Regions from separate parts of the Anaerosporomusa subterranea genome, predicted to be linked through region 4. Evidence: riboswitches for the same ligand, from Rfam matches in the RefSeq annotation. Region 4 holds a riboswitch; each other region holds the start of a gene.
The links. Region 4 has a riboswitch for S-adenosylmethionine ahead of AXX12_RS18555 (MetQ/NlpA family ABC transporter substrate-binding protein). Riboswitches for the same ligand answer to the same signal wherever they lie in the genome.
Positions count from the first base shown of each region.

Region 1: it holds a riboswitch for S-adenosylmethionine, as region 4 does, so the genes downstream of both, metK (methionine adenosyltransferase) here and AXX12_RS18555 (MetQ/NlpA family ABC transporter substrate-binding protein) in region 4, are expected to answer to the same signal.
Region 2: it holds a riboswitch for S-adenosylmethionine, as region 4 does, so the genes downstream of both, AXX12_RS15615 (methionine ABC transporter ATP-binding protein) here and AXX12_RS18555 (MetQ/NlpA family ABC transporter substrate-binding protein) in region 4, are expected to answer to the same signal.
Region 3: it holds a riboswitch for S-adenosylmethionine, as region 4 does, so the genes downstream of both, metA (homoserine O-acetyltransferase MetA) here and AXX12_RS18555 (MetQ/NlpA family ABC transporter substrate-binding protein) in region 4, are expected to answer to the same signal.

Region 1 covers NZ_LSGP01000013.1:339,042-344,795, forward strand. Annotated here, with positions in the region: gene priA (primosomal protein N') at 1-1,281, opposite strand, end outside; gene AXX12_RS19195 (hypothetical protein) at 1,422-1,598, opposite strand; gene AXX12_RS05230 (heavy-metal-associated domain-containing protein) at 1,610-1,837, opposite strand; gene metK (methionine adenosyltransferase) at 1,999-3,183, opposite strand; SAM riboswitch class I at 3,253-3,357, opposite strand; gene coaBC (bifunctional phosphopantothenoylcysteine decarboxylase/phosphopantothenate--cysteine ligase CoaBC) at 3,431-4,621, opposite strand; gene rpoZ (DNA-directed RNA polymerase subunit omega) at 4,633-4,839, opposite strand; gene gmk (guanylate kinase) at 4,836-5,471, opposite strand; gene remA (extracellular matrix/biofilm regulator RemA) at 5,508-5,754, opposite strand, start outside.
Region 2 covers NZ_LSGP01000025.1:136,457-142,210, reverse strand. Annotated here, with positions in the region: gene AXX12_RS15625 (MetQ/NlpA family ABC transporter substrate-binding protein) at 18-824, opposite strand; gene AXX12_RS15620 (methionine ABC transporter permease) at 971-1,621, opposite strand; gene AXX12_RS15615 (methionine ABC transporter ATP-binding protein) at 1,590-2,648, opposite strand; SAM riboswitch class I at 2,720-2,824, opposite strand; gene AXX12_RS15610 (YerC/YecD family TrpR-related protein) at 3,162-3,488, shown strand; gene hisZ (ATP phosphoribosyltransferase regulatory subunit) at 3,475-4,662, shown strand; gene AXX12_RS15600 (HD domain-containing protein) at 4,663-5,190, shown strand; gene AXX12_RS15595 (D-2-hydroxyacid dehydrogenase) at 5,363-5,754, opposite strand, start outside.
Region 3 covers NZ_LSGP01000026.1:80,940-86,693, forward strand. Annotated here, with positions in the region: gene AXX12_RS17210 (MalY/PatB family protein) at 1-622, shown strand, start outside; gene AXX12_RS17215 (DUF2325 domain-containing protein) at 766-1,059, shown strand; gene AXX12_RS17220 (ACT domain-containing protein) at 1,151-1,618, opposite strand; gene metA (homoserine O-acetyltransferase MetA) at 1,634-2,551, opposite strand; SAM riboswitch class I at 2,622-2,723, opposite strand; gene AXX12_RS17230 (threonine synthase) at 2,959-4,164, shown strand; gene AXX12_RS17235 (nitrite/sulfite reductase) at 4,185-5,754, shown strand, end outside.
Region 4 covers NZ_LSGP01000028.1:120,881-126,634, reverse strand. Annotated here, with positions in the region: gene AXX12_RS18560 (nickel-dependent lactate racemase family protein) at 1-784, opposite strand, end outside; gene AXX12_RS18555 (MetQ/NlpA family ABC transporter substrate-binding protein) at 866-1,702, opposite strand; SAM riboswitch class I at 1,893-1,993, opposite strand; gene AXX12_RS18550 (YbaK/EbsC family protein) at 2,114-2,593, opposite strand; gene AXX12_RS18545 (bifunctional diguanylate cyclase/phosphodiesterase) at 2,834-5,293, opposite strand; gene AXX12_RS18540 (hypothetical protein) at 5,600-5,754, opposite strand, start outside.

The DNA.
Region 1 (5,754 bases), on a different contig from region 4:
GCCAAGTATAACAATCGCCCCTGCTAATTCGGCTCGTTTTAATGCTACATCACGGGCGTGGTAGCGAGGTGACTCTTCTTGTTTATACGTGAATTCATGTTCTTCGTCAAGAACAATTAGACCTAGATTTGACATAGGTGCAAAAATAGCCGAGCGGGCGCCAATTACGATGCCGGCTTGGCCTTCACGTAGTCGTTGCCAGGCGTCATAGCGTTCTCGTAAGGACAACTTACTATGAAAAACAACGACATCATTGCCAAAACGATTCTTGAAACGATTAACGATTTGACTTGTCAATGCAATTTCCGGTACAAGGACTATTACTTGTCTGCCCTGGTTCCGCGTTGTTGCTGCCGCTTCCATATATATTTCAGTCTTGCCACTGCCAGTAATGCCATGTAACAAAAAGGGTTTAAAGACGTTACTAATAAGAGCGGATTGGATTTTTTCAAGACAGATAGCCTGTTCTCTAGTCAATGGTTTGCGTTCAATGGTCGTGATTTCAGATTCTCTATAGCTGTCACATAGCTGAAGAATTGGCCGACAGGTTAGGACTCCGTCGCTTATTAGTTTCTGTACTCCGGTTATTGATATGCCAAGTTGTTTCAGCGATTCCTTCGTCATCGCGCCTTTTTCTAACAGTGTTTCTAATACACGACGTTGCGCAGGTCTTTTAACATATTCTGGTAGAGACTGACGGGCTAAGGCAGGGTCGGCTAAGCAGTATTCCTGAACAAATCGGCTTTGTTGGCGGGTTTTCGCTTGGCTATCAATTACGACTAGCTTACGGTTGACGAGAAGTTGTAGTTTGCTCAGTATGTCAAGACCGAATCGACGCACCAAAGCATCTCTGTCCACAGGTTGCTTAGCTCCGATGAAAGCAATCAGACTGAGACTACCGTCAAAGACTTCACTGGTGGGCATGGGATCACAACTATTTAAATGGTAGAGTTGCTGAGTCTTAATCCCCTTTTTACCTGGTACGAATAATCGTAAGGCTTCAGCAAGAGTACAGAGATAATAGTCTGATAGCCATTGTGCCAATTGTAACATCGAGTCATCAAACCAAGGAAAATTATCGAGCGCCGTCTTTACTTGTTTTAATTCCGCCGGATCGCCATCGCGGGTTGCAATAATAAAACCCTCAGCCTCTCTATTGCCAAAAGGAACAATAACTCGCCAGCCTGGTGCGAGAAAGTCAAGCTCAGGTGGTATTATATAGCTGAATGCCTGCTGCAAGGAGCGCGTAGGCACATTGATTATGATCTCGCCAATTTTCATGAAGTGTTCCTTTATCCTTAAATAATGCTATTATACTACATTGGCTGTAGAAAGCCAAAATCCTCTTCATCCATGTTTGAAGAATGTCGAAGTTAGTCATAAACTGGTTTGGGCTCCGCCATTAGCGGAGCCCAAACCAGCTATCGAATATGCATTTTTTCCGAATAGGGATGCAATATTTCTCTCAGCGAGCAGTCATCCAAACAACTTGAACCGGCGTATGGGCTAACATCCCATTCCTCTGCAGCCTCCATGGCCGGGCGTTTATAATAATGTTTAAATCTCTGTTTTCCTGGCGGTTTGAAACGCATGAACATAAAATCAACTCCTATTCCCTGATGGAGTAGCCAAGTGTCTGTAGCGTTTCTTCGATATATCCACTTTTAACCATGTTGGGGTCATATTCTACAGATACCTGCTTATTAGTCTGATCCACGTTTACATGGCTTACACCATCAAGATGAGATAGAGTATGCTCGATGCGGTCAACGCAATGTTCACCCATAAGACCGCCGATCCGGTACACAGAATTCGTGGTCTTGTCTCGTGTCTTCATTTCGTCTCACTACCCTCCCTTCTTATCGTGAATAGTGCCAACTGTTGTAGTATAGCCCGATTTTAATGTTTTCACCGCAAAACAAGGCTGCCTAATGAGTGCGGAAATAAAAGGACGGTACTACAAGCGTAGTATCGTCCTTTTGTGAAATCTTATGAGTATTACTTGATCCCTGCATCAGTGCGGAGCAGAGTTGCTTTATCTGTTCTCTCCCAAGGCAGGTCTACATCAACCCGACCAAAGTGGCCATACGCAGCAGTCTGACGGTAAATCGGACGTCTCAAATCAAGTGATTGGATGATTGCGGCAGGTCGCAGGTCAAAATGCTTTTGGACCAACTGAGAGATCAGCGCTTCGTCAACCTTGGCTGTGCCAAAAGTTTCCACTAATACGGAAACTGGCTTGGCAATGCCGATAGCATAGGCGAGCTGAATTTCACATTTATCAGCCAATCCAGCGGCTACTACATTTTTAGCAACATAGCGCGCCGCATACGCCGCCGAGCGATCAACCTTTGTAGGATCTTTTCCTGAAAAGGCACCGCCGCCATGACGAGCCATGCCACCATAGGTGTCAACAATGATCTTTCTGCCTGTAAGCCCAGAATCGCCTTGTGGTCCGCCAACAACAAAACGTCCGGTTGGATTAATATAGTATTTCGTATTTTCATCAAGTAAATGTGCCGGTACGATCGGTTTGATAACGTGTTCAATAATATCGTTGTTAATTTGTATCCCTTCCACGTCAGGACTATGCTGAGAAGATATGACAATGGTATCAACCCGGACTGGTTTGCCCTCTTCATATTCGACGGTGACTTGAGTTTTTCCATCAGGACGCAAATAATTCATCTTTCCGTTCTTGCGAACTTCAGATAAACGGTGCGCAAGCTTATGCGCTAGGGAAATGGGCAAAGGCATATATTCAGGCGTTTCATTTGTCGCAAAACCAAACATCATGCCTTGGTCGCCGGCGCCAATGGATTCAACTGTTTCGAGTTCGCCTTTTTTCGCTTCAAACGATTTGTTAACTCCTAAAGCAATATCAGCAGATTGTTCATCAATGGAAGTTATTACACCGCAGGTCTCACTGTCAAAACCATACTTGGCACGAGTGTATCCGATATCGCGAATCGTGTGTCGAACAATTTTGGGGATATCGACATAGCAGTTGGTGGTGATTTCACCGACAACATGGACTAAACCAGTGGTGATCAGCGTTTCGCATGCTACACGGGCATAAGGATCTTGCGCCAGTATGGCGTCAAGTACACTATCCGAGATTTGGTCGGCGATTTTGTCAGGATGTCCTTCAGTAACCGACTCTGAAGTAAAAAGTCTACGCATAGATATATACCTCCTAATTACTATCCTTTCACAGTAAAAAAAAACTCCCTCAAGAGAGGGTGTTATTCTCTCCCATCTTGCGGCTATTCCGCAGGACTTGGCACCGTTTTGAGAATGCTCAAATGGTTGCCGCGGTTTCATCGGGCCTGTCCCTCCACCAACTCTTGATGAGTAGTACTATGTAATTTTCACCATGATTATTCTACGGGATAAGGGCATAAAATGCAACAGGTTTTTAGCAAATATTTTATAAGAGTTGAGAAACTTTATTCAAAATTACTAGTGCAACCTCATCTTTCGACATCAGAGGTAAATCCTCTATATGTCCATCACGGAAAATCAACTTAGCAATATTCGTATCTGTGTTAAAGCCTGCGCCTGGTAATGTCACATCATTAGCCACAATCATGTCTAAATTTTTGCGAGTTAATTTTTCCTGAGCGTGTAGCAATAAATCTTGCGTCTCTGCTGCAAAACCAACTAAAACCTGCTTTTGTTTGTGTTGGCCAAGCTCAGAGAGAATGTCAGGATTTTTCTCTAACTCTAAAACCAAACTATCGCCGGTTTTTTTTATTTTATGCACTGCAGCCTGTTTGGGACGATAATCGGCGACAGCAGCTGCCTTGATCACGATGTTTGAGTCATCATATTCAGACAATACAGCATCCCGCATCGCTGCTGCTGTTTCGACATCAATCCGCCTAACTCCTTGCGGCGTAGGTAAGGAAACAGGGCCAGATATCAGAACAACATTAGCTCCCATTTTAGCTGCCGCTTTTGCAATCGCATAGCCCATTTTTCCGCTTGATCGGTTTCCAACAAAGCGTACCGGGTCAATTGGTTCTCGCGTTCCTCCTGCGGTGACGATTACCTTCTTATCTTTGAGTATTCCGCGAGAGGAAAGCACGGCCGCAATTTCATCTACAATTCGTCCAGGGGCTGCCAGTCGTCCAGGACCTTCGGTGCCGCAAGCCAACAAACCGGATTCGGGATCGACAAAATAATACCCGAGATTTGCGAGTTTGCTCAGGTTGTTTTGGACAATGGGGTTCTGATACATGTGTGTATTCATAGCGGGAGCCAAGAGAATCGGCGCTTGGGTGGCCATAACCGTAGTAGAAAGCATATCATCAGCAATTCCATTGGCAATCTTACCAATGATATTGGCCGTTGCTGGTGCGATGACCATGATATCTGCTAGAGTTGCCAGTGCAATATGAGCTACATGCCATTGCTTTGGCTCATCCCACATACTAACAGCAACCGGATTGCCGCTCATTTCACGAAATGTTAACGGAGTGACAAATTGGGCTGAGGCCTGTGTCATAATAACATGCACACTGGCGCCAGCCTTTCTTAACAAACTGACAATTTCAACAGCTTTATATGCGGCAATGCCGCCAGTCACGCCAATAACAACGTTTTTCCCTGCTAGCACTTGCGATCCTCCTATTTAATGCCGACTTTCGTTCGTTCAAAGGAAACATGATTTTGAATAATCTCTTCCAACGCTAACGTGACAGGTTTATTGGATTTGCTGTCGGCCGTTGTTGCTTCCCCGCTCATGATTTCGCGTGCTCGTTTAGCGGTTAGGACTACGAGTGTGTATTTGCTATCCACTTTGTTGACGAGCACATCTAATGAAGGATGGATCATAAGTCTGCCTCCTTAGGCGATATTTGCCTGCCGGCAATTTCGTGAACGATTTCCTTATTACGTGCAACAAGGCACTTTTCAGCTTCAACGATAGCGGCAATTTTCCTGACTGCCTCCGGCACTTCATCATTGACAACAACATATTGGTAATTGTAAATAAACGAGAGTTCCTGATATACGCAACTCAAACGCAAATCAATGAGGTCTTGCGTTTCAGTCCCCCGCTTATGTATCCGCGTTTCCAGTTCATTAATTGAAGGCGGAACAATAAAGACAAATACTCCTTGCGGAAATTTATCTTTAACCTGCATAGCACCTTGAATATCAATCTCGAGAATAACATCTAGGCCACTTTGTAGTTGTTCCTTAACATACTTTATGGGCGTGCCATAGAATCGCCCATAAACCTCGGCCCACTCCAGAAGTTCATCATTGGCAGCCATCGATTTGAAGTCTGCCTCGGAAACAAACCAGTAATTAACACCGTTTATTTCACCTGGGCGAGGCGACCGTGTTGTAGCTGAAACAGAATAGTGCAGGTTAGGATAGTTCTGCAGCAATTCTTTGCATATTGTCCCCTTCCCGGTCCCGGAAGGGCCGGAAAGTACGACTAATATTCCCTGCCGCGCCATCATATAGACTCCTTCTATCAGATATAATTTTACTGTTTATTCTGCAGCATCGTCGCTGACATCTTTGCTGACTAACCGATGGGCAACCGTCTCTGGTTGCACAGCCGAAAGAATGACATGATCACTATCAGCAATGATGACCGCGCGGGTTCTGCGTCCATAGGTTGCGTCGATCAGCATGCCCCGATCGCGTGCTTCTTGGATAATGCGCTTGATGGGAGCCGATTCCGGACTCACGATTGATATGATCCGATTGGCGGAGACGATATTGCCGAAACCGATG
Region 2 (5,754 bases), on a different contig from region 4:
AGTATACAGTATATAACTTACCAAGCTGCGATAACAGACCCTTTGAAGTGATCGAGAATGAACTTTCTGACTTCTTCAGTTTGATAGGCCTTGATTAATTTCTGGAAAGCTGGGTTGTCTTTGTCTTTAATGCGCGCAACAATCAGATTGGCGTAAGGGGAGTTGCCGTCCTCAAGAGCAATGGCATCTTTAACCGGAACCATGCCAGCCGCGATGGCGTAGTTTGTATTGACTGCAGCCAAGTCCACGTCGGCGATAGAACGGGGCAATTGCGCAGCGTCGAGTTCTTTGATTTTCAGGTTTTTCGGATTTTCTAGAATATCAGCGGCAGTGGCTTTATGACCAAGACCAGGCTTGAGTTTGAGCATTCCGTGCCTTTCGAGCAGAGCCAATGCGCGGCCGCCGTTCGTCGGGTCATTAGGGATGGCGACAACCGAGCCAGGCTTAATCTCAGTCAGGTTCTTCACTTTTTTTGAATACAGTCCCATGGGGAAGATTACAGTCTTGGCAATGGAAACAAGTTCAAATTTGCGATCTTTAACAATGTTGTCAAGATACGGCTCATGTTGGAAACTGTTTACATCAATGTCGCCTTGGTTCAAAGCAACATTGGGCTGAATGTAATCATTAAATTCAACGACCTGAATCTTGAGGCCGTCTTTTTCGGCGATTTTCTTCACTACATCCATGATCTCGGCATGCGGACCTGCTGTGACGCCTACTTTGATCGAGCTGGCTTTCGACGCGTCTTGTTTGGCGCCGCCGCAACCCGCGAACACAGTGGCGGCAAATACGACAAGAAGTAATACGGAAAGTTTTTTCATTTTTAATAATCCTCCATTTTAACACAATCCCTTTGCGCTCGGTGAAAGTGATTGGCCGCGAAAACGCGAAAGACACGCAGCGCCTTTCGCGTTTTCGCGGCCCAAAAACCGTTCTTTCGTTCTCAAAGACCGTGGCAGCGTTTTTCTTATTTCCTAAACTTCTTGGCGAGTGCATCACCGCAGGATTGTACAATCTGAACCTGAGCAATCAAGATAATGACAGTGATGAGCATAACGTCGGCCCGGAAACGCTGATAGCCATAGCGGATGGCCAGATCGCCCAGTCCGCCGCCACCGATGGCGCCCGCCATGGCCGAATGACCGATTAGATTAATAATCGTGAGAGTAAGACCGAGAATAATTGCGGGCAGCGCTTCTGGGACTAGAACTTTGATGATAATCTGAGTCGGTGACGCGCCCATCGCCTGTGCTGCTTCAATTACTCCGCGATCAACTTCCTGCAGTGCGGACTCAATAATTCTCGCAACAAACGGTATAGCCGCTAAACTTAGTGGCACAATGGCGGCATTGGTGCCGATCGAGGTTCCGGCGAGCAACCGGGTTAAAGGAATAATCGCAACCATTAGGATGATGAATGGAGTGGAACGGGCGGCGTTAGCGATTGCGCCTAATGTTCGGTTGAGTGCGATATTTTCCAGGATATGGCCGCGGGCAGTTGTCACTAAGATTATTCCCAGCGGCAGGCCAACCAAGGTAGCGATGAAGGATGAGACGCCAACCATATATATCGTTTCAAGCAGTGATTCAGCTAATAGCAAGAGCATCTCGTTTGACATAGCCAATCACCTCCACTCCTAATTCTCTTGCTTCTAAATAGTTTAGAGCGCTTTGCATTGAGGTTGTGTCACCAGTTACTTCAATGATTAATGTTCCAAACGGTATGTTCTGAATGTGGTCAATGTTGCCAAACAAAATACTGACATCGACGTTGCAGTGGCGAATCAGGGAGGCGATGATCGGCTCTTTCGCGGCCTTTCCCAGAAACGATACGCGAACGATTAAGTGACTGTCTGTCAAGGGAACCGGCGAGAAGGCCGTATCTTTGAAAATATCCGGTAAATCATAGTTGATAATCGTCCGGATGAATTCGCGGGTAGTGGTAGTCTCTGGCTTGGCGAACAAATCGATGACAGGCCCTTGTTCGATGATTACACCGTTCTCGATCACAGCAACCCGGTCGCAAATTTGTTTAATGACTTGCATTTCGTGGGTAATCAAGACAATGGTTAATCCAAGCCTTTTATTGATATCTTTTAGCAATTCCAGGATCGACTGTGTGGTCTGAGGATCAAGCGCAGAGGTGGCTTCATCGCATAACAGCACCTTTGGCCGGCTTGCCAGCGCTCTGGCGATGCCGACACGCTGCTTTTGACCGCCACTTAGTTGGGAAGGATATTGATTGCGTTTGTCGCTAAGTCCGACCAGATCTAACAAAGGTAAAACCGCGTCTTCAATCTTTTTCTTATCCCAGCCGACTAATTCCAGCGGAAAAGCGATATTGTCATACACCGTACGTGAAGACAATAGATTGAAGTGCTGAAAAATCATGCCAATTTTCTTACGGGCATCCCGCAAATCTCTTTCAGACATGGATGAAAGTTCCTGACCATCCACGACGACTGTACCAACAGTCGGCTTTTCCAGCATATTAATGCAACGGATGAGCGTACTTTTACCAGCGCCGCTTTTGCCGATGACGCCGAATATTTCTCCGCTGTTTACCTGGATGCTGACCCCTTTAAGCGCGTGAACCGGCCCCGACGATCCCGGATAAGTTTTTACAATGCCACTTAGGTTAATCATAGGCTGTTCTCCTTTCTACAAAAAACAAAAACCTCTTCACTGAGTGAAGAGGTACGCAGACATACCGTCTCCCCTCATCTCTCAGGATTACTCCTGTTGGAATTGGCACCGTTTCGCAAAAGCGATGGTTGCCGCAGCGTCATCGGGCCAGTCCCTCAGCTAACTCATGATGAATGGGTAATGTGTGAAGTTGATGAAATATATATTAGCACACTGAATATATGGAGTCAATACTTTTTTATAATGTCCAGAAACTATAACCGTAGAAGTCGTTAGCGCGAAGCCCGCGAAGGGCGCAAGCGCCGCAAAGCGGAATAATAACTATCTTTGCGCCGCTAGCGATCTTAGTGCACGCTTTAACCGCTAAATCGTTTCGCCCATATCCCAAAGACGCCACAGCGGTTCTCTTATTCTGTTATATTTTCTCTTTGTAAAGAATAAAAGAAGTAAAGCAGGGAAATGGTTATGATTGGCGAATTAGCGTTATATGTGTAGACAAAGGAGGATTCTGTCATGACGGTAAACCCAAAGCTGAAAGATGAACTGACCGATCAGTTGGTAAAGGCGATCTTGCTGTTGCGTACAGAAGAAGAGTGTTACCAATTTTTCGAAGACGTTTGTACCATTGGTGAAATTAAGGCTCTAGCGCAGCGACTTGAGGTGGCGGGTATGTTAAAACGGCGTCACACCTATGAAGAAATTGTCGAACGAACAGGTGCAAGCACAGCGACAATTAGTCGTGTTAAACGCTGTTTGTACTATGGCGCTGACGGATATAATATCGTGCTAACGCGTCTGGAGGAACAACTCGCGCAAGGAGGAGACAATGAAACCAAATGAGCCGGCAATCAAGATTCCCTATGGCACTAAGGACTTTTTGCCCGCTGAGGCCAGAGGTAAACGCGTGTTGGAGGAAAAGTTGGCAACCCAGTTCGGTTCTTGGGGTTATGAGGAAGTAGTTACTCCAACAATGGAATATCTCCAGACCTTAACAACCGGAACGGGCTTAGACCTGTCTGAGCAAATGTTTGTCCTTTTTGATCGTAGCAATCGAATACTGGCGCTACGACCGGAAATGACCATACCAATTGCCAGATTGGCTGCGACTCGGCTGCGGGAAAAGCCGTTGCCGTTGCGGCTGTTTTATCTGACAAACGTATTTCGCCATGAAGAAGCGCAAGCCGGCAGGCAATGCGAGTTTCACCAGGCTGGAGTGGAGTTGATGGGAGCATCTGAGCCTTCTGCTGACGCTGAAGTCATCGGCTTGGCTATTTCTGCCGCTCTTGCAGCCGGGTTGCGCGATTTCCGCATTTGCCTGGGACAGGTGGATTTTATCAACGGTATCATGGCTGATGGTGGCTTGAGTGAGCAAGAACGCCAAGAAATTAAACAATGTCTGGTGAAAAGGGATTTAGTGGGACTCGAGCGCACTACGAAGCTGAGTGGACTGACTAATGAAAAGCAAGCGGCAATTTGTCAGATACCACTTTTGAGTGGTGGACGGGAAGCACTGAGCGCGGCTAGAGACCTTGTGACTAACTTTGCGAGCCGAGCCGCTCTCGACAATTTGGAAGCTATTTTCGAATTGCTGCACGCGTATGGTTTGCAGCAATATGTTTCGTTCGACTTAGGCATTATTCGTGACTTCGATTACTACACCGGCATGGTGTTTGAAGGATATACTCCCGGACTAGGGTTCCCCTTCTGCGGCGGCGGACGCTATGATCGCATGCTGGCTTCGTTTGGTCTGGAGTGTCCGGCCACAGGCTTTGCAATGGGCATTGAGCGGTTATTGCTGGCGCTTAACCGGCAAGGTCTCAATCAGCAAGAGGGCATGCGCGACGTTTATGTAAGTTGGCAAGAGGGAAAACTACTTGAGGCAATCGCAGCAACTAGGCGACTACGCGAAGATGGCGCAGTTGTTGAACTCTCACCGATCGCTGAATTAAGAGCAAAGGCAGAACAGAATCAACGTCAACGCGGTTTTCGGGAATTGCTGTATATAGGTGAGTAAATGCGACGCGTTAAACAAGTGTTATCAGCGATACGGGCTGAAGTTACACCGCAAGATGCGGCTTTTGTCGCCAAGCATCTCACTCAGTCAGAACTTGAGCTGTTTAGGCAGATGAGCCTTCCAGATCAACGGCATTGTCTTAATGTGGCAAACACTGTAGCAGAGCTGGCTGGTGGACTGCGCGAAGTTAACCAGCCGGTTTTGATCAAAGCAGCTCTGTTACATGATGTTGGGCGCAGGCGAGGCGATGTCAGCACCAGCGATAAGATCATGGCTGTTATCAGCAGGGCTGTGTTCGGTAGCGGATTTGCTCAAAAGTGGGGCAAACAGGGACGAGGCGGTGCTTGGGAAAACTTACGCCATGCGTTCTATGTAAGTGCGAACCATCCAGAAATTGGCGCCAAACTGCTGCGACAAGCCGGAACCGAAGAACAGGTCATCAATTTAGTCCGCTATCATCATCACCCTGCCGGCATGGCCGATTCAAAGGAACTTAGCCTGCTGCGCCAAGCAGATGATTTGAATTAATAGAGGCTGTTGCAAAACGCCCATCTGCGTTGTTGCTCCTGCGGTTACTTGCTTGCGTACCCGTATCGTACGCGGCGCGGCGTAATCCTCGTCGCGCCTAGCATCTGAACATTTTGTAACAGCCTCTACCCTGAAATAGCAAAAACCCGGCTTCGGCCGGGTTTTTTGTTATTTAATATCCCTTGGACTTGTCGATAATATTAAACATCTCTCCGCCGTTTGCATAGCGGGCAAGATTATCGGCGAAGGTCTTGATCGCCCTATCTAAATAATATGGCGAACTGGCGGCAACATGGGGAGAAATGATGACATTTGGCATATCCCATAAGGGACTGTCCTCAGGCAACGGTTCCTGGTCAAAGACATCAAGGCCAGCGCCGCGAATTAATCCCTCTTGAAGTGCCTGAACCAAGTCTGATTGACGAATGACATCGCCGCGGGCGATATTGATCAGATAGGCAGACCGCTTCATGGCGGTGAAGTGCTCTAAACGCAATAACTCCCTCGTCTCTTCCGTTAGCGGCAGAGAAACAACAACAAAGTCGCAAAAGGAGAGCATTTCCA
Region 3 (5,754 bases), on a different contig from region 4:
GTTATGCCAAAAGTATAATGTAGACGTACTGTCTGATGAAATACACAGTGACCTGGTCTACAGTGAACACAAGCATACAGTGTTTGCTTCACTGGGTACACCTGTATGCAAGCAAAGCGTTACCTTTATGGCAGCCAGTAAAACCTTTAATGTCGCGGGTCTTAATCTCTCGTTTATTGTGGTACCTTGCAAGCGTAGGCGTGCTTTGATCAAGGCTGAAATTAACAGACTGCATCTAAACCGCAACAACCTTTTCGGCGTACTTGCCTCTGAAACCGCTTATGCAGAGGGTGATGCATGGCTGGATGGATTGCTCGAGTATCTTGAAAAAAATGCAGATACTCTAGTTGACTTTACGGAGAAACGATTGCCTAAAGTCAAAGTAGTTAAACCAGAGGGTACTTATTTAGCTTGGCTGGATTTTAGAGCATACTTCTCGAATGCAAAGGAACTGGATGACTTTCTTGTACAAAAAGCTAAGGTTGGCTTAAACTCTGGTAAAACATTTGGCCGTCAAGGTGAAGGTTTTGCCCGGATTAATCTTGCTACTCAACGCAGTGTTTTACTTGAGGCGTTAGTCAGAATTGAGAAAGCGCTTGAAGCTGTGTCCGACACGTTATAATTTTCTTATCGGCTGATCAGATTGCTGAAGGCTGGAGTGATACTTCACTCCAGCCTTCATGCTTTTTTGAAAGTGATCCATATGAGAGTGAATAACTTAATGCGTCTTGTCGATTTCTTCTACAAATGGCGGGAGGTGTTGTGATGAGAATTTTGATTGTTGGTGCTGATTATTTGGGCGAGATTGCCGACCGATTATCCGCTATGGGAATAACGGAAATTCAGCACATCAGCGGGCGGAAAGCAGTTTCAGGGAGAAAGTCACAGATTTCCTGTGCGGTAGAGTTAGTTTTGGTATTAGTTGATAGGCTCAATCACAATACGATGCGGCAGGCAAAGCTGACTGCAAAATCGAAATCGATCCCCATAATTTTTGCCAAACGATCATGGTGTTCTATTGAGCAAAAATTACAAAGATTTTTTCTCGATGCATCGTAAACGAATTATCTAAATCTTCCCTCCTGAAAAGCGGGTTTGAACGAAGAACGTTTTACCGTATTCTTCGTCAAATCCGCTTTTTCATATAATCTCAAAATAAGTGCAGTGCAGCATGAATAGTGTTTCTTGCTGCAGGTAAATGCGCTTGCTCCACCAAAACCGACACGGAGGATTGGGAAGTAGTTAAGTGGAGGATCGCAACGTTCAAGGAACTTAGCGTTTCAATAATTTTCCCAGTGATCTGCGGCACATCACTGACCTGCACGCCGGAAATATTGACTTCCGCGCAATCATTAATGGCATTAATGCGGTATTCAGATTGGCTAAATAGGTCCATAACAGCGCCTGCCATTAAACAGGGTACGGAAAAGACTATTTGTGTTATATGAACAGTAATCAGCTGTAAAGTAATTTGTTTGTCTGATATCATCCGGAAAATATCCCGGATTTCTTCGCCATTCAGAGGCCGTTTGGACACCAGTTTTATTTGGCTAATCTCGGATTGGCAGGATATTATTGGCGCAGCCCCGTCGATAATCTTAACGGCTCTGATCTTCAATTTAACACTCCTTTGTTACAGCTTAGACAAATCGAAGGGGGTTTCTTGATAAACATAATAATTGAGCCAGTTCGAAAATAGCAGGTTGGCAGCGCCGCGCCAAAGAACGACTGGTGTTTCTGAAGGATCATCATTAGGGTAGTAATTGTATGGTATCTGAATTGGCAAACCCTGTGCCACGTCACGGTCATATTCAGTTTTTAGCGTGAAAGGATCATATTCTGAATGGCCGGTAATGAAAAATCGCCTATTGTTCATATCAGCGACAGTGCCAATACCCGAAATGGAGGATTCTGAAAGTATACATAATTGTGAAACTTTTTCAATGTCGCTGCGGCGGATTTCTGTATGTCTGGAGTGTGGAACATAGAAAATATCATCAAAGCCACGGAATAGTTTGTCATGTTTTGGGCAGAGCCGTTTGTGCGGGAAGACGCCAAACATTTTTTGCGGAAGATCATACTTGGGAATTCCGTAATGGTAGTATAATCCTGCCTGAGCTCCCCAGCAAATATGGAGAGTCGAGAATACATGCGTCTTGCTCCATTCCATAATGGCGCAAAGTTCATCCCAATACGCTACCTGTTCAAAAGGAATTTGTTCGACAGGCGCTCCGGTAATAATCATGCCATCATATCTGCGCGATTTTACATCATTAAAGGTTTCGTAAAATTTAATCAGATGCTCCGGTGATGTGTTAGTAGGCTCATAGGTAGCGGTATACATAAAATCAATATCTACCTGCAGGGGTGTATTTCCTAACAGACGTAGGAGTTGGGTTTCTGTGACGATTTTTGTCGGCATAAGATTTAACAGTAATATTTTAAGGGGACGTATATCTTGAGTGTACGCGCGGTTGTCATACATCACAAAAACATTCTCACTTTCGAGAACATTGGTGGCAGGCAGGTTGTTCGGAATTTTAATTGGCATGTGGTGCCTCCTCTTTCTGATTAAAATAAAAACCCCTTCCACGAGGAAAGGGGTTTTCTATTCCGCTCTCCTCTCATCTGTCAGAACAATGTTCTGCTGGAATTAGCACCACTGCATTGCTGCCGGTTGCCGGGTGTCATCGGGCCAGTCCCTCGACCACTCTAGATAAGAGTAATTGATATGTAATTAAATTGAATAGTAGCATATAGTATAGTATACTGTCAATAATAATAATTTAACATCCCCTTGACACCTGCCAAGTGTTTGTGTATACTCTAAGAGAACTTCATACTGTGTGCTGATCAGAAATACTGAAGGCCAAATCATTCCCCTATGGGATGATTTGGCCTTGTTTGTGTTATGGTAGATCAGGAGATTTTAAAGAAAATCAAAGGGAGAGATTAGACATGTATGTGTCTCATTTAGAGTGCTCCAAATGCGGTTTGCATTTGGAACCCCACAAAATCGCCCAACTTTGTCCGACTTGTGGAGCGCCGCTATTAGTGAGGTATGATTTAGCCAAAGTTAAAGCGTCATTTTCCAAAGATGCATTGGCCAGACGCAAGCATAACCTGTGGCGTTACCGCGAACTGTTGCCATTTCAGGACGAAACAAGTATCATATCATTAGGAGAAGTCATGACTCCGTTGATTCCTTTGGAGAAACTAGCTCGTTCCCTGGGAGCAACCGGGCTGTATCTGAAGGATGAAGGATTAAATCCCGGCGGTACTTTCAAGTCCCGTGGCGCGGCGATGGGGGTGACTTGCGCTGCAGAGCTTGGCGTAAAAGCAATTGCCATGCCGACCAATGGCAATGCCGGTGCGGCTTGGTCTATCTATTGCGCGAAGGCGGGGATCGATGCCTATATTGTGATGCCTGTTGAAGCGCCGTCGATTACCAGAAGTGAGTGTGCCATCGCCGGGGCGAAGCTGTATTTGGTTAATGGACTAATCAGCGATGCCGGCAAGATTATCGCACGAGCGGTAAGTAAGAACAAATGGACAGATGCATCTACCCTTAAAGAGCCGTATCGGATTGAAGGCAAAAAGACCATGGGTCTGGAAATAGCTGAACAGCTTGGTTGGGAAGTTCCTGATGTCATCCTTTATCCTACCGGCGGGGGTGTCGGTATTATCGGTATTTACAAAGCCTTGTTGGAATTACGCGAGATTGGTTGGATAGGCGATAAAATGCCCCGATTGGTCGCTGTCCAGTCCGAAGGCTGTGCGCCAATCGTCAAGGCGTGGGAAGAAAAACAGGCAGCATCTGAATTTTGGCCGGATTCCTCCACTATCGCGTTTGGAATCAATGTGCCGAAAGCGCTTGGCGATTTTTTGGTTCTTGATGCGGTCAAGCAAACCGGCGGTTGCACAATCGCCGTATCTGACGAAGAGGTTTTACATGACCAAGCGGAACTGGCCAGGACAGAAGGCTTATTTATCTGCCCTGAGGGAGCTGCTACTCTTTCAGCCTATAAACGGCTATTGAATAGCGGCTGGATAAAATCCGGAGAAAAGACAGTTTTGCTCAATACGGGCAGCGGATTGAAATACCCCAATACAGTTAGAGTAGATGTTCCTGTATTGGAGCCGTCTGAAGATATCCCTGGATAACAGACAGGAGGATTTAATTTATGGAACCAGTTTGGGCTCAAGATCGTTCAAAGTTAAATAAAGTTGAACTGATTAAATTGGAAAAAGACGGCCTTGATATCATCAATGATATTGAGCGCTTTGCAAAGCTTGGTTTTGCAGCAATTGAGGAAAAAGACTTCGATCTCTTAAAATGGTTGGGGCTGTATATTTCTCGGCCGAAAGAAGATGGGTTTTTCTTGCTGCGCGTAAAAATTCCCGGCGGAGTGCTCACTTCTTTGCAGGCCCGCACGTTAGGCAAGATAGCCCGTGATTATGGCCGCAATTTACTGGATATCTCGACAAGGCATGCGATTCAGTTCCATTGGATCCGTGTAGAATATTTACCAGATATCTTTGCGAGACTTGCTTTAGTCGGACTTAGTTGCATTGAATCTGCTGGCGACTGCCCGCGCACGATCGTTGGCAATCCACTGGCGGGATATGATCAGGAAGAAGTCATCGATGCCAGCCCGATCCTAAAAGAAGTGTCAGACTTCTTCCATAACAACAGAGAGTTTTCTAACTTGCCGCGCAAGTTTAAGATATCGATTTCGGGAAGTATTCATAACCCGGCAAGCGCTGAGATTCATGATCTATCATTTACCCCGGCAGAGAAACAAGTTAATGGGGAAACGGTCATCGGCTTTCATGTGAAAGTCGGCGGGGGATTATCGGCAGCGCCTTATATGGCGCAGGATCTCGATTTATTTGTGCTTCCCAGTGAAGTACTTAGTGTGGCAAAGGCGGTAGCAACTATTTTCCGCGACTTCGGTTACCGTGAAAAACGTAACCACGCTCGGTTGAAGTTTCTACTGCAGGACTGGGGTGTAGAGAAGTTCCAGGAAGAACTAATTAATCGAACCGGCCCGCTAGCTAGTCGTGGTAAAGATTTAACTGTTGACTGGAATGCCGGTTGTTCATATGGCTTGCATCAACAGGTTCAATCAGGCTTGAATTATTTGGGTTTGTCGATTCCGTTAGGACGTTTCTATGCCGACGAAATAGAGGAGCTTGCAACCATCGCCGAAACGTATGGTGACGGTTCGATTCGCACCACGAATTCCCAAGACCTTATCTTGCCCAATATTCCTGACGCAAAGACAGAAGCAGTACTTTCTGAAAAAGTGCTAACCCGGCTCACCCCATTTCCTAAGCCATTCACAGCGCATGCTATTAGCTGTACTGGCACTCAATTCTGCCCGCTAGGTGTTGCTGAAACGAAGCAGCGTGCGGCAAAGATTCTGGAGTACCTTGATCAGCATGTCGAGTTGGACACTCCCATCGTAGTGCATTTCAGCGGCTGCGTGAACTCCTGCGGCCAGAACCAAATTGCCGATATCGGTCTTCAAGGCACAGTGGCAAAAGTAGGCGACCAGATCGTCGAGGCTTTCACATTTTCGATTGGTGGCAGACTGGGGCCTCAGGCAAGTTTTGGAATCAAGCTAAAGGGTTCTGTGCCAGCTGATCGTGTAGCGAAGGCGGTAGAAAGTCTGGTTAACGCTTTTAAGGCCCACAGAGCGCCCGGAGAATCCTTTAGTGATGTTGTGAAGCGTATTGGTACGGATGCGT
Region 4 (5,754 bases):
GATCTACGCCAGCATTAAAGGCTTCTACTGTATCACCGTAAAAAACCCCCACAGCTCCCCCATGCCGATTCAGCACTGTGTTAACGATCGTATGCAAGCCAACAGCTTTAGCAATGCTATTCAGTTCATTACGCACCGGGTTTTCACGAAGTCCCAGGTTCAAGCGAGGTGACCGAAAGCTCAAAAGATGGGTTCCGGCGGTTGTCTGCTCACCTGAAATGCCTGGCTGAACGATCTTAGCTCCACCAGCAAATCCAGGAACAATGTGAGGCACTATACTGCCAATGCCAATCTTAAAATCTGCTTGAACTACTTCTTTATTAACTAAAATTCTGGTACCATTCGAAGTTTCCCCTAAATCCTCCAGCAGATCAAAATTCTTATAATCATGGTTTTTAATCGTTACCCGGCGAACTACTTCTTCACCAAACTTTAAAAGGATTTCATCTTGTGTCATGAAACGATGCGTACCTAGAGCAATAATGACAGTAATTTGCTCATCTTTAACCCCAGCATCGTTTAACTCATCTAATAGTATTGGAATAATCTTGTCTGTAGGTGTCAATCTTGTGTTATCATCTGCTACCAATACCACTTTTTGAGCTCCTTGGGCAAGCTCCTTTACAGTTTTAGTGCCAATCGGATGGTTGACAGCTCGGACTACTTCCCTGCGAACATCAGGCACTGCTTCAAAATCTTTTGGCGAATACACACCAACAATATTTTTCTTCGGCACGCGGAACTCTTTAGTGTCATTTCCATAGGGGATTTTAATAGTTTCCATGCTTATTACTCCTTAAGAAGTGACCACAGTAGACTGTTATGTACTACTGTGGTCACAATTTCAGTGTCTATCCACTTTTTCTTACCAGCTTGGGAGAATGGTGCCTTTGAAATGATCGAGAACAAATTGTTTAATAGGCTCTGATTGATAAATCTTTGCGAATTTTTGATAAGTAGGATTATCCTTATCTTCCGCTCTGACCACGATCAGGTTAGCATAAGGAGAGTTGCCGTCTTCCACTAAGAGTGCGTCTTTGGCAGGAACAAGGCCGGCAGGAAGTGCATAGTTTGTGTTAATAGCGACGAGATCCACGTCATCCAAGGATCGAGGGGTCTGGGCAGCTTCAATTTCAATGATTTTGAAGTTCTTCGGATTTTCCGCTATATCAAGGACAGTAGCATGCACGCCTACGCCCGGCTTGAGCTTAATAACTCCGGCTTTTTCTAGCAGCAGTAAAGCACGGCCGCCGTTAGTAGGATCATTAGGAATAGCGATAGTTGCTTTCGGCTTCAAGTCAGCGATGGCTTTTACCTTCTTGGAGTATATGCCCATGGGAAGGATGATTGATTTACCGGTAGCGACAAATTTATACTGTCTGTCAGCCATGGCTCTTTCAAGGAATGGCTTGTGCTGGTACACGTTAATATCGAGATCCTTCTGTGCCAATGCCACATTAGGCTGAATGTAATCGTTAAATTCAACGATTTCGACCTTAAGGCCCTGTTTTTCCGCTTCGGCCTTAACCTTTTCCATTACTTGCGCATGGGGGCCGGCAGTAGTTCCGACCTTGATACTGGTTTTAGCGCCGCCCTTGTCAGCTGCTTTGTCAGCTGCTTTTTCAGAACTGCCGCAGCCGACCGCTAGGAGTAGAAAAAGAGTTGTCATAAGAAGTGCAATTGCTTTTGTGAACTTGTTCATGAAATAACCTCCTAAAAATGATAAAATTGAATACCTTTCACCACTGATGTAAAATCTACTTTCTCAATATATCGACTAGCGAGTGGCCTGGAGGTCCCAGAGTGTATGCATCCACTTTGACACCTTAACCTTTGCCCGGAGCAATAAAAAGCCCCTCTCGATGAGAGGGGTAAAACACGCATTGTGTTCCCTCTCATCTTCCAGGATTTCTCCTGCTGGATTTAGCACCTCTGCATTTCTGCCGGTTGCCGGGTGTCATCGGGCCAGTCCCTCGACCACTCTTGATAAGAGTCAATATTCGATTGCTAATATAATATCAGCTTCAAATGTCGTTGTCAATATGTTTAGGCTGGCAATTACCGTCAGTCTACTTTTGGGCTAAGCCTAACGACATCGTCACCACGAAACTTTTCACGATGCAACCCAATCTTTGCAGACGTCGACCCACATCAACCCTTGCGCATATTGATATAATTCATCGCTTGTTAGCTCTATAGCCGAATTACTACTACCGCAGGCTGGAAAAACAGTATCAAACCGCTTTATTGAAACGTCAACATATGTCTTCACCTTAGAAGTCTTGATGGCAAAAGGACAAACACCGCCTACTGCATGACCGGTGAATTCAAGAACCTCATCTGGGGTTAACATCTTTGCTTTGATTCCAAATTGATCCTTAAACTTTCTATTATCCACTTTTGCATCGCCGGCGGTCACAACTAGAATGCATCCATTTTCATTCTTAAAGGAAAGTGTCTTTGCAATGCGAGCCGCAATAACCTGCAACGCCTGTGCTGCAAGCTCTACCGTTGCACTTGAGACTTCAAACTCCATAACATCATTTGCTCTACCTTGCTGTGCAAAATAATCTTTTACAGCTTCAATTGCCATTTTTATTACTCTCCTTGAACCCCACGAGCAAACGAAAAAGGTTTCCTGCGGGTCTTCTTTATTTCTCGAACGGCTCGAAGCAATGAATATCACTCAAGCCGCCGGCGTAGCGCTTTCGGCAATCTTTCTTTTTCCTAATAGTAATTGCCATCCTGGCTTGCAGTCAAACAAAAGTACGCGATCCAAAGCTCAACTTTATTGGTATCGTCTTATACCTTCTCAATATGTAGACGCTACTTCTTATATAATCCTTGGAAAAATAAACGTGATAGCTTCTTCCTCCGGAATAGGCTGACTAAAAACATATCCTTGAATGTGATCACAGCCAATCTTCAGTAGCAGCTCAAGCTGATTTTCAGTTTCCACTCCTTCAGCAACGATGACCAAACCCAAAGTATGTCCCAAATTAATAATGGATCCCACCAGTTGCAACTGTTCTCTTCCATCGGTAATCTTGTCCATAAAGGATTTATCAATCTTCAATGTCCCTACCGGCAAGCTCATTAAGTATGTTAACGAGGAGTATCCTGTACCAAAATCATCTAAGGCAAGCGTCACTCCCATATGTCGCAACTCTTCCAGTTTAATAGCACTATCTTCCATCGATTCGATCAATGCACTCTCTGTAATCTCAAATTCGATTTGTCCCGGTTTTATACCCGCCTTCTTAATCGTGTCACAAACAGTGTCTACAAAGTCATCCGCTATCAGCTGACGCGGTGATATATTAACCGCAATATGAACATTCTCTTTTTCCATATCAGCCAATCGCCGCGCAAACCGGCAAGCTTCTTGAAGTACCCATTTCCCAATCGGCAAGATTAGTCCGCTTTGCTCAGCTAAGGGGATAAATCGGTCTGGCGACACCAAACCAAATTCAGCGCTATTCCAGCGGAGCAGCGCCTCAAATCCGACAATATCACCCGTCATCGTAAACTGCGGCTGATAATGTAAGAACAATTCCTCACGCTCTAAAGCACGACGCAAACCGTTTGTTAGCATCATCTTTTCATAAGTATCTTGCAACATGAATGCTTCATAAAAATGCCAGCAGTTTCTGCCCGCTTGCTTGGCGGCATACATCGCACTATCGGCTTTCTTCAAGAGATCCTCGCCTCTATCACCATCTTCAGGATAGATGACAACGCCAATACTTGCTGACATTTGAAAGTGTTCATCAGAGACTTCATACTCTCGGCAGAGTTCCTGAATTGCTTGTTCGGCGATTTGGCTTGCTCTCTCCCTGGTGGCTTCTCCAGACAGAACAACGACAAATTCATCTCCTCCAATACGAGCCACCAACGCCTGTTCACCGACAGCATTAATAATATGCTTGCCAGCTTCGATAATAACTTTATCGCCAAAGGTATGCCCAAAATTGTCGTTGACCGATTTGAGGTCATCCATATCGATAAACAAGAGAATCCCGCTTGCTTGACCGCAACGCGCCTTAGCCATTTCTTCTTCAAGCAGTAAGTTTAAACGTGCCCTATTGGGCAGTCCAGTTAGTGCATCATGAAAGGCTAAATTCTCCAAGCTCTCCTGATGCTGTCGCAATTCAGAAACCATCTGATTAAAATTCATCGCCAATACACCAATTTCATTAGAAGAAGTACTATCAAGGCGTACTGCCAAATTGCCTTCTTTAATTTGGTTAGTGGCATTAACCATTTCGACTAACGGGTTGGTTAATCGACGAGAAAACCAAAATGTCAGTAATGCCGAGAGCACTAGTACCCCCAGCCCGACAAAAACGATCTTGATAGTCACATCTTCCATGAACGCTAGCGCGGTACTTTTCTTTTGCACCACAATCAAACTCCAAGGGTCAGATGCTCCAGGTAGGGGAATGGATCTGTATGCGCAGATATTTTTCTCTCCGTTTAGTTCTGTATATTCTCCTACCCCTATCTCGCCTGCCATAACCTTAGCGACGATAGCCTGCAAAGAAGAATCGATCTTAAAATCAATTTCCCGAGTGATCTCATTACCCTTTTCATCTTTCAACATATAGCCATTCTTATCTTGTAATAACACACTTTTTTTCATTGTGCTATAGTTGTAAAGTTCAGCAACCTGATTTCTGTCAGGATGAGCAACGACTACCCCCTGTCCATCTAAAAGATAGGCATAGCTGCCCTCCCCAGAGCTGAATCGTTCCACCATCTGCTGCAATGTGCCTGTTTCAATATCGGCCATGAGCAAGCCGCTTAGCGTGCCATCAGTGTATATTCCATGCAGAATAGTCGTGATGGGAGAATCAGACGCTACCGAATAATAGGTTTTGCTGATAAATGGCTGTTTTTCGGCCATGAACTTTTTGAACCACCAACGGTTTGCTCGATTGGCCAACTCGCCACTAGTTCGAGCTGTTTGGTCCCCGTTAAGTTTATGCAAAATCAGCAGCTGAAAAAACGGAAATCGTTTTGTAGTATCGATTAAGATTGTGCGTTGTTTTTCGGGAGCAAGATTATGGATATCCGGATACTCCGCTACAAGCTCGTTAACGGAATAAGCGTTCCCCATAAACTGAACAATATTAGCTGCTAAGTTCTCGGCCATAGCTGCATTATTATAGTGCATTTTCTTTTCATAATCGGAGGAAACCAGGAAATAACTAATCATCAAAACCGAGGCAAGCGTAAGAATGATCAAAAAACAAATAATCGCGGTCAGTTGATGACGAATCAAACCGAACATGATGTTCCTCTTTCCATTTTCCGTTTATGACTTATATAAATAAAATAGCCATCACTCTGAATGTAAGTTATGGCTATTTTCTATTTTCAAACTGACAATCCCTGCTAAAATTCAACATAACGGGATACGGCTCTCTTTAATGGGTCTTACGTCGAATACGAAATACGAGTAGAAATAACGCTTGATAAGGCATTTAGATAAAAATATCGCCGTAGCAGTTGCGTATCACTACGAAAATCAACTGTCTGACGGCGATTTCCCAATTTATCGAAGCAGTAACTCACTACTCATAACTAACATACCGTTTTATATAAAACGGAATTGGTGCATCCATGCCATCAGGATACACTGTGGGTACTCATCCTGTACATTTTCCATCGGACGAATTTCCGTAAGTAAGTCATATTTCCGGGTGCGCTCGGCCAGAAGCAGCATTCCGTCTACACGCCATAAATCTGCAG